Regions from separate parts of the Priestia sp. 3CA3 genome, predicted to be linked through region 3. Evidence: riboswitches for the same ligand, from Rfam matches in the RefSeq annotation. Region 3 holds a riboswitch; each other region holds the start of a gene.
What was found. Region 3 has a riboswitch for cobalamin ahead of nikA (nickel ABC transporter substrate-binding protein). Riboswitches for the same ligand answer to the same signal wherever they lie in the genome.
Positions count from the first base shown of each region.

Region 1 (3,280 bases), on a different contig from region 3:
GAGGCTGGGAAAAAAGGGTTTTAGACGAAATGAAAAATGAACCATTGATCAAGATGCTTGATTAGTGGTTCATTTTTTTTATTAGGGTAAACGTAGATTTCATGTGTATAAGTCTTTCTAGCAGGTGATTGGAGAACAAGACGAAGACTCCTGCGGGAAAAGCGGAACAGGTGAGACCCCACAGGAGTGTATGCGACGAGGAGGCTCAGCGACCGCCCGCGCAAAGCGAAGTCTTGTACGGAAATCAACTGCGGTGTCACAAGCGATTCAGCTCATGTATCCCATTTGCCTTTAGATTGGATTCACTTCGTTGTGTCCACCCTCTTTTAGAAAACCGTACGAAACCTTGTAGCAGAAGGCTCAGTCAAGCGTTATAATAGATAGTGAATGATGATATATTCTCTATATTTGTCATATATTTGTATTACATATGTAATTGAAGAAAAACATTCACTTGATATACTGTTTAATGACTTAACTTTATCTTAACATTCACAGTGAAATGCCTGTTCATAGAAACTTAGAACATACACAGCAAATGGAGGAGCTATCATGGCAAACGAAAAGATGCAAGAAGGACTCAATCGTTTTATTAAGGAAGATTTAAATGACCTTTTAGGTAGACTGTTCCCCCTAATGGACCGAGAATGTGCGGAAGAAAAGAGAATGCTTATCGAAACGGCGGTAGAGTACATTTATTCTTCAGGGTATCATCAAGGAGCAAAAGACTTGATCGAAACACATCGAAAAGATGATTACAAATTGTTAAGGCAAAAATTAGCGTCAACGCCTCCTGAAAACTAATTTTTTTGAAATTTCTTTTGACAACATAAATGTAAGGTGTTAAGATGACTCTACATTCAAAATATTATAAACAATTAAAACTCTTATTGAGAGAGGCGGAGGGACTGGCCCTGTGAAGCCCGGCAACCATTTAACAATCTTGTTAAAAAGGTGCTACATCCTGCAAAGCGTACAGCTTTGAAAAATAAGAGAGGATTTCATAGATACTATGCCTCTCTATTCATAATAGAGAGGCTTTTTATTTTATGTGAAGGTGTTTTGAATGAACAATTTCATAGAAATGCATCAGGTGCTGTGTAACGAATGTACGCAGCTTAAAAGGGAAGACCGGTGAAAAGCCGGCGCGGTCCCGCCACTGTAATGGGGAGCAACTTATTAACCACTGTTTCATGTTGAAATGGGAAGGGATAGGAAGCGATGAACCTAAGTCAGGAGACCTGCCTGTTGTATGCACTTAAGCTCTACGGGATATAGAGAGGAGTGAGGAATACGTGTTGAGAAAAACAGGCTATCTCAACTTTAGTTAAGTATGCGTATCATCTCTCTTTTCATTTCGAAAAGGGAGATTTTTTAGTTTAGCGATAAAAAAATATACAGGGAGTGGAAAAAATGAGCAGTGTAAAAAGTTCAAATGTAGGTTATCCAAGAATTGGTGAAAAACGAGAATGGAAAAAAGCGCTTGAGCAGTTTTGGGCAGGAAAGCTAGAGAAAGATATCTTTCTACAGGAAATTGAAGCTCTTCGTCTTGGGCATCTGAAAAAACAGCGTGACGCAGGAATTGAACTGATTCCAGTCGGCGATTTTAGCTTATACGATCACGTGTTAGATACAGCCGCTATGTTTGGTTTGGTGCCAAAGCGCTTTGAATATAACGGAGGCCCGGTATCGCTTGAAACGTATTTTGACATCGCGCGAGGAACAAAAGGTGCCGTAGCCTCTACGATGACAAAATGGTTTAACACAAATTATCACTACATCGTACCCGAGCTTGAGGAATGTACGCCGGCACTTGTAGAAAATCGCCCGCTTCAATTTTACAAAGAAGCAAAACAAAAGCTGAATATCAAAGGCAAGCCCGTTATTTTAGGTCCAGTAACATTTGTGAAGCTGTCAAAAGGATATAAAAAAAGTGAGTTTAAGAAAGTAGTTGAACAGTTTGTTCCTCTTTATGCAACAATCTTAGCGGAGCTGCAGGCAGAAGGCGTGGAGTGGGTACAAATGGATGAGCCGGTTTTAGCTACAACGCTATCAAAAGAAGACCTGGCACTGTATAAAGAAGTCTATCAAGTCCTGCATGACGCGGCACCGAATGTAAAAGTCATTTTGCAGACGTATTTTGACAGCGTAGATTACTATAAAGAAGTAGTTGCTCTTCCTGTTCACGGAATTGGATTGGATTTTGTACATGACCGAGGCGAAAATCTCACGGCACTTAATAAATATGGTTTTCCAACTGATAAAGTGCTGGCAGCAGGAGTGATTGACGGACGAAACATTTGGCGTGAAAACTTGGACGAACAGCTTTTAACAATCAGGGAAATTGAAGAAGCCGTATCAAAAGACCGTTTGATTCTGCAGCCTTCATCAAGTTTATTACATGTTCCTGTCACGGTGAAAAGCGAAAAAACCATTGAGCCAATTCTAAAAAACGCGCTGTCTTTTGCAGATGAAAAGCTAAAGGAAATCATGCTTTTAACAAAAGCGGTGCAGCAAGGAAAAGAAGCAATTGAAAAAGAAATAAGTGTAAGCAAACAGGCGATTCAAGCATTAAATGGATCATCTTTTCGAAATCACCAAGACGTGCAAAAAGAGCTGAAGCAGCTGCACAGCTATAAAGCAGAGCGCCAAGCGCCGTTTGACGTACGTCAACGTGTTCAGCAAGAAGCGTTTCAACTGCCGCTTCTTCCAACGACAACAATTGGAAGCTTTCCGCAAACAAAAGAAGTGCGAAAAGAGCGTCTGAAGTGGCGTAAAGGAGAGTTAAGCGATGAAGCATATGAAGCGTACATTAACGCTGAAATCAAAAAATGGATTGAAATTCAAGAAGACATCGGCTTAGATGTTCTTGTGCACGGAGAGTTTGAGCGTACCGACATGGTTGAATACTTCGGTGAAAAATTAGGAGGCTTTCAGTTTACGAAGTTTGGCTGGGTGCAATCATACGGTTCTCGCTGCGTCAAGCCGCCGCTTATTTACGGAGATGTCTCGTACGAGCAGGCGATGACGATCAAAGAAACGGTCTACGCACAGTCTCTAACCAATAAGCCTGTTAAAGGAATGCTGACGGGGCCGATTACGATTTTAAACTGGTCATTTGTGCGTGATGATATCCCGCGCTACGACGTGGCAAATCAAATTGCGCTTGCTCTTAGAAAAGAAGTGGAAGCACTTGAAAGTCAGGGCATCTCAATGATTCAAGTAGATGAACCGGCGCTGCGTGAAGGACTGCCGTTAAAACGAGAAAACTGGGAAAGCT
Region 1 covers NZ_JBXENJ010000002.1:664,404-667,683, reverse strand. The annotation lists gene AC1VNJ_RS08635 (hypothetical protein) at 125-295, shown strand; gene AC1VNJ_RS08630 (hypothetical protein) at 553-804, shown strand; SAM riboswitch class I at 885-995, shown strand; cobalamin riboswitch at 1,075-1,263, shown strand; gene metE (5-methyltetrahydropteroyltriglutamate--homocysteine S-methyltransferase) at 1,414-3,280, shown strand, end outside.
Region 1: another riboswitch for cobalamin. It lies ahead of metE (5-methyltetrahydropteroyltriglutamate--homocysteine S-methyltransferase); the one in region 3 lies ahead of nikA (nickel ABC transporter substrate-binding protein).

Region 2 (3,280 bases), on a different contig from region 3:
TGTGAAACCGCTCATTAGGATGACCTTTTTCTTTATATTCACGGACAATGTTATCAACTATTTCAACAATGTCATCGGGCGCTATGCCTTCCGCCACAATTTGACCTGAATGCGCGTTGCGCCCAACCGTTTTAGCTCCTAAAAATAAGTCAAACGCACCTTTTCTATAGACAATGCCGATATCTTCTTGAACAGCACCGTAACAGGCCATACCGCATCCATTAATACCAAGCTTCAGCTCTTTTGGCATGTCCATTCCGCCGAGGCGCTTTTGTAATTCTTCCGTATGTGGGATGGCGTCGCTTTTTTCTCCATCACAAAAATCACACGCTTTAATTGTAAACACGTCTCCGACCGGAGATAATAAAAAGGAAGCTGCTTGAAGTTTTTCAATGATCACATCTGGATGAGCCGTTGGAATTTGCAATTTAATTTGATGATCAGGCGTATACTCCATCGTACCTTTTTCACCAACAACTTCTGCTAGTGTTGTCATTTGAACGGGCGTAAACTTCTTATTCGCAAGCCCTGGACTAACCGCCACTTCAAAAATAGACTCTATTGGCTGATGTACGACCGGAGAAGTAGTTTCACCTAAAATTGCTTGAAGCGCTTCTTCTGCAAGAGCTCGTGAAGCTGTTTTTTCTTCTTTTTTATTCTGAACAGCTTCAATAGCTGAAGCCGTTTGCTGTACAGTCTCCTCTTGATCAAGAGCCCATGGTTCTGCTTCTTTTCGAAGTCGCTGATGCGGTCTTAGCGGCTGTTCCGTTTGATTGAGGGTATATTTCCGCTGATACCCTCGCGGTGTAATCATCAAATCGTCATAAAAGAACGTAGATGAATTCCCAACAACAACGGTAGTCAGCATGCCTATTTCATGGTTTAACATATCTTTTAAGTTCGTCATTACGACTTCTTCACGGTCACGATAAGCGCTTTTTACAAGGCCAACAGGCGTATCAGGAGAACGGTACTTTAATAGAATCCTCTGCGCTTCCACAATTTGTCTTGTTCTTCTTCCGCTTTTCGGATTATAAAAGGCTACTACAAAATCTGCTTGTGCAGCTGCTTCAATTCTTTTTTCAATTAACTCCCAAGGCGTAAGGTGGTCACTCAAACTAATCGTACAGGCATCATGCATCACGGGCGCCCCAAGGAGAGATGCGCATGAATTAATAGCCGAAATGCCAGGAATTACTTCCAGCTCTACGCCCGTTTCTTTTTTCCATCCTTTTTCGATCAACACTTCATACACAAGGCCGGCCATTCCGTATACTCCTGCATCTCCGCTTGAAATGACCGCCACTGTTTTCCCCGCTTCAGCTTGCTTTACAGCTTCTTGTGCACGGCTTACTTCTTCGGTCATTCCTGTACTAATAATTTGTTGATTCGTTAACAGTCCTTGAATTAATTCCACATAGGTTTTATAACCAATGATCATATCACTTTCTTGAATGGCTTCTCTTGCTCGCTGTGTGATATGCTCAAAGCTTCCTGGACCGAATCCAATAACTAGTAGTTTACCTTTCATGCTAGCTCCTCCTTTATGCATTACTTTTTACTTTGTCAATTCCTTCTATGGAGTCACTGTTTTCTGGAGAAACGAAACCATTTTGATCATATTCATAAATAAGCGATTCCTTTATACTGCAGCCCCCTGCTAAATGCTCTTCAACAATTCGATGAGCTACGTTTTCAGTGACCTGCTTGTACCAATCTCCTGAAGGGTACACGATAGCTACAGGAGCATCTTTGCATCTTCCGTTACAGCGCGTGCGGGTTGTATGAACCGCTTCATCTAGATTCAGTTCGGTCACTTTATTTCGAATAGCCTGCGTGGCTTCTTCTCCACCTTTTCTCATACAGCTGCTTCCATTACAAATCAATACGTGATGCTTTGTTGCATTCAAGTTCCAAGTCGTCACACTCATTCTCTCCTTTACTAAAAAAACGCCTCTATCAATGATAGAGGCGCAGAAAATTCAAACTAAGTTTTTGCACTTCCACCTATATCCCGTAGGGTAAGCTTCGCATTAGAAAAAGGCTGGTTTCCTGACTTCGATTCATTACTTGATTGCGCCTTCCCGAATACAGTGGCATATGCAATCAGCTCCTCTTCACAGTGGCGGGTACCGCGCTGGCTTCACACCAGACTTCCCATTTAACGCAATGTGGTCATTGCGCACCTTTTTTGCACGATATGTAGTTTTAGGATATGAGAAAAACCCGCTTCGCTAATATGCGAGCGGGTAAAACGTTAGAATAAGAGTGTACACGAATGCCACTTTAAGCCAACGTTTCCCTTCCCGCTCCCCGGAGAAATAGAAACTTCACAATAAAGACAGGTCTCCTGACTTGTGTATCATTCTACTTGAGAACCTTCCCGTGATTTTTTCACAGTGGTTATACTCGTTCGTCCACACTTACAGTTGCGGGGACAGTACTGGTCTTACACCAGTTTCCCTATTAAGCCTTCTTGGCATCTTTACTGTTGCTGTTTGATATATATGAACCTTTTAAACTATCAGAATAATAGAAGTAACTACCATATCATAGCGTACATTTTTTTTTATTTCAACTTTATTCTTTTCGTAAGATACAAGAAGCTATAAAAAAACAAGAGCATAAAGTCAGCTCTTGTTTTTTCATTATATAGCTACTAACGTTAAATGAGGATCATTATAATACACGACTTCTGAAAGAACTTTACAGCCATTTGTTTTTGCAAAAGCTTCTCTCGCCTGCGTTTCAGTTTCAAATTCAAACATTTTCATTTCTTTTCCAGCATATACCGTCAGTACCCACATGAAAAGATTCGCCTCCGATTATTGTAGTGATCGCTATATCCACATTATGACGAAACCATATCCTTTTGAAAACCCATTCTACAAAACTTGTCACAAGAAACTTTTAAAAATTTAAAAACATTTTAACTTCTGTAAATGAACAAAATGTACAAAAGGTTTAAGCCTTATTATACCTCTTTAAAAAAGGTGCTTTTTTTACCAACTGTTGCTTCATCAGTAAAAAAATATATAGTATTTATTAAAAAAAGAAGCCGGACAGCCGGCTTCTTTTTTAGGAAAGGAAAGTACAGACATCACAGTCCCGTCCTGCTCTTTGTTTTGCATAAAAATACACTAATTAAATATTCCTTTCTTAAAGCAGAACCATGTTCGATTGCACATAGTGGTAAAGAAGCTTGTACGTATGGTTTAATGAATCTTGATGCGTTCTCTCAAACGCATGAGAAGAATCAATTCCTGGACCAATTAAGCCG
Region 2 covers NZ_JBXENJ010000004.1:114,286-117,565, reverse strand. The annotation lists gene cobJ (precorrin-3B C(17)-methyltransferase) at 1-1,531, opposite strand, end outside; gene AC1VNJ_RS12400 ((2Fe-2S) ferredoxin domain-containing protein) at 1,545-1,925, opposite strand; cobalamin riboswitch at 2,026-2,205, opposite strand; cobalamin riboswitch at 2,324-2,502, opposite strand; gene AC1VNJ_RS12395 (hypothetical protein) at 2,649-2,807, opposite strand; gene AC1VNJ_RS12390 (M42 family metallopeptidase) at 3,160-3,280, opposite strand, start outside.
Region 2: another riboswitch for cobalamin. It lies ahead of AC1VNJ_RS12400 ((2Fe-2S) ferredoxin domain-containing protein); the one in region 3 lies ahead of nikA (nickel ABC transporter substrate-binding protein).

Region 3 (3,280 bases):
GTACAAGGGGTAGAATTTATCGCCGTTAATACGGATGCTCAGGCGCTTAATTTATCTAAAGCAGATGTGAAAATGCAGATTGGTGCGGCATTAACGCGAGGATTAGGTGCAGGAGCTAATCCAGAAGTAGGAAGAGAAGCTGCAGAAGAAAGCAGAGAGCAAATTCAAGAAGTACTGCAAGGCGCAGATATGGTATTCGTAACAGCTGGCATGGGTGGAGGCACTGGTACTGGAGCAGCTCCGGTTATTGCCCAAATTGCCCGTGAACTAAATGCTTTAACAATTGGAGTAGTTACTCGCCCTTTCAAGTTTGAAGGAAATAAACGTACCAAGCAAGCAGTAGGCGGTATTACTGCGATGAATGAATCGGTAGATACCCTTATTGTCATTCCAAACGACCGCTTGCTTGAAATCGTTGATAAAAAGACACCTATGCTTGAAGCATTCCGTGAAGCAGATAATGTTCTTCGCCAAGGTATTCAAGGTATTTCAGATTTAATCGCTGTTCCGGGGCTGATTAACCTTGACTTTGCTGATGTAAAAACAATTATGTCTAATCAAGGATTTGCGCTTATGGGTATCGGACGAGCTTCGGGATCAGATCGAGCAATTGAAGCAGCGAAAAAAGCGATTTCTAGTCCGCTGCTAGATGCATCCATTGATGGAGCAAGAGGCGTGCTGCTGAACATTACGAGCGGTAGCAGCCTGAGTCTTTACGAAGTACAGGAAGCAGCAGATATTGTCACGTCCGCTTCTGATCAGGACTTAAATATGATTTTTGGATCTGTGATTAATGAAGATTTAAAGGACGAAATGATGGTAACCGTTATTGCCACTGGATTTGATGATGAAGATATTTCACCATCAGCTTCCACTTCTAGAGTTTCAAGAGCACGCTACTAAATTAAATAACCAGCTTTTATGGTGGCAATTGTTTTTCAATTGCCTTAAAAGGGAATCCGGTGAAAATCCGGAGCGGTCCCGCCACTGTAACAAGGAGCCTTATGTCAAAAAGCCACTGTCTATTTAGAGACGGGAAGGCGGTATAAGGCAATGACTTGAAGCCAGGAGACCTGCCATAAATCGCAGCACACAATAACCTACGAGGATAGGGAGGTGTTTTGGCAGAATCAAAAATACGATAAACAAGGGATACGTTTATCTGAATTTGTTGTGAAGGCAAGCACTTCTTTTTAGAAGTGCTTTTTTTTGTGTATTAAAATAGAAGGTGGAAAAATGAATGATAAATAATAAAAAACTTGTATCTATGATATTTCTCGTGTTACTTTGCCTCACTGCTTGCGCTCCTAATGAAGAGAGCGTAAGTATAAAAGAAAGAAAGAAAACGGATAAAAGTGTGACGTTTTTATTTAATTTTACATCTGCAACGCTTGATCCTCATACGGACGATAATTATACAGCAGTTCGTGGGGGAGTAGGGGAGACGCTTGTTAAAATCAACGACGATTTAAAAATAAAGCCTTGGCTTGCTGAAAAGTGGGAAACGAAAGATAACGGCCTTACATGGACATTTATGATAAGAAAGAACATCATGTTTCAAAACGGAAAAGCGCTGGATGCAAATGCCGTTAAGTCTTCTCTTCAAAGAACGATAGACCAAAGTTATGCGATGAAAAACGCTTTAAATATTAAAGAAATGAAAGCGAACAGTCATGCGCTGACAATTACATTAAAAGAACCAATGCCTAAATTTCCTTCTGAATTAGTGCATCCAAATACAGCTATTATAGATGTTGATGCTTCTAATATAGCTAAGAAGCCCATTGGTACGGGTCCATTTCGCGTCTTGTCTTTTGATCAAGGAAATCAAGTAAAATTAGAAAGATATGAAAATTATTGGGGTGGAAAAGTGAAATTGAAAAGTGCGATCTTTGGATTTAACGAAGATGCTAATGCGCGAGTTGCTGCTCTTCAATCTGGAACAGCCGATATTATTTATCGCCCGCCTTTAGAAAGCTTGGGCACTTTACAAACAGATCCGTCTTTTAAAGTAAGTGGAGTACCTAGTGTGCGCACCCATTTATTGCTTTACAATCAAACTAATGACGCATTAAAAGACGAAAATGTAAGAAAAGCTATCGATACCTTATTGAACCGAAAAGAAATTGTTAGCAGCATCATGAACAATCAAGCGGCAGCGGCTCGAGGTCCATTTTTACCCCAATTTCCTTTTGCTGATAGTACTGCTAATGAGCAAAGAGGTATGACATCTGCTAAAAAATATTTAGAGAAAGCAGGCTATCAAATCAAAAATGACAAAGCAATTAAAAATGGAAAGCCACTATCGCTCTCTCTTGTCACATACAGTTCTTTGCCAGAACTGCCTTTAATTGCTCAGCTTGTACAGTCTAATACCAAAGAGTTAGGAATTACTATTAAGATTCACCTAGTTGAAGATAGCGATGAATATGTAATGGCAAAAGATGATTGGGATTTAGCATTGTACAGCCTTATCACAGCACCTAGAGGAGATGCCAGCTATTATTTAAGTACGAACTATTTGCCCGGCGGTGGTTTAAATGCCAGCCGGATTAATGATGATACGCTAACAAAAATGATAGAACAGTTAAATTCAACAGTAGATGACGCAAAACGAGATCAGTTAGCCAAACAAGCAACCGCTTTGATTAATAGAAAAATGCTGACGTCATCGATTGTACATCCAAACATTGTTGTTGCTTATAATCAAAAAGTGAAAAACTGGACAACAAATCCAAGCGAGTATTATATGCTGACTCAGCATTTAGACGTAACGCCGTAGTTAACAGTGCAGCATAAGCAGAGAAAAGAAAAAGTATACAATGATCGTTAAAAGGATGTGACAGTAAACGTGCAAGAAGTACAAATGTATCAAATTAAAGAAGTAAAAGAAAAGGATGCTGAAGTGATTCAGTTTGTTATGAATATGCGGAATGAGCTATTTCCTATGCTGGAAAAAAATCAGCTTCCTGTGGATTTGCTTCATTTTAATGAACATTACGTTCAAGCGAAAGACGCTGCTTTTTTTGCAGCTGTTACGGAAAATCAACAAGTAATTGGAACCATTGGTTTATACGCTTACGATGGACGGTTTCATGCATTAAAAGAGCGATATGAACATAGAACTGCAGCTGAGATTGTAAAATGCTATGTCGATCCAGCGTACCGGCGTCTAGGCATTGGACAGCAGCTGTTAAAAGCAGTTGAACAATTTGCCCAAAGTCATTTTTATGACACGCTGTATCTGCATACTCATCCTTTCTTACCTGGCGCTATTCCT
Region 3 covers NZ_JBXENJ010000009.1:100,966-104,245, reverse strand. The annotation lists gene ftsZ (cell division protein FtsZ) at 1-903, shown strand, start outside; cobalamin riboswitch at 906-1,096, shown strand; gene nikA (nickel ABC transporter substrate-binding protein) at 1,241-2,782, shown strand; gene AC1VNJ_RS21885 (GNAT family N-acetyltransferase) at 2,852-3,280, shown strand, end outside.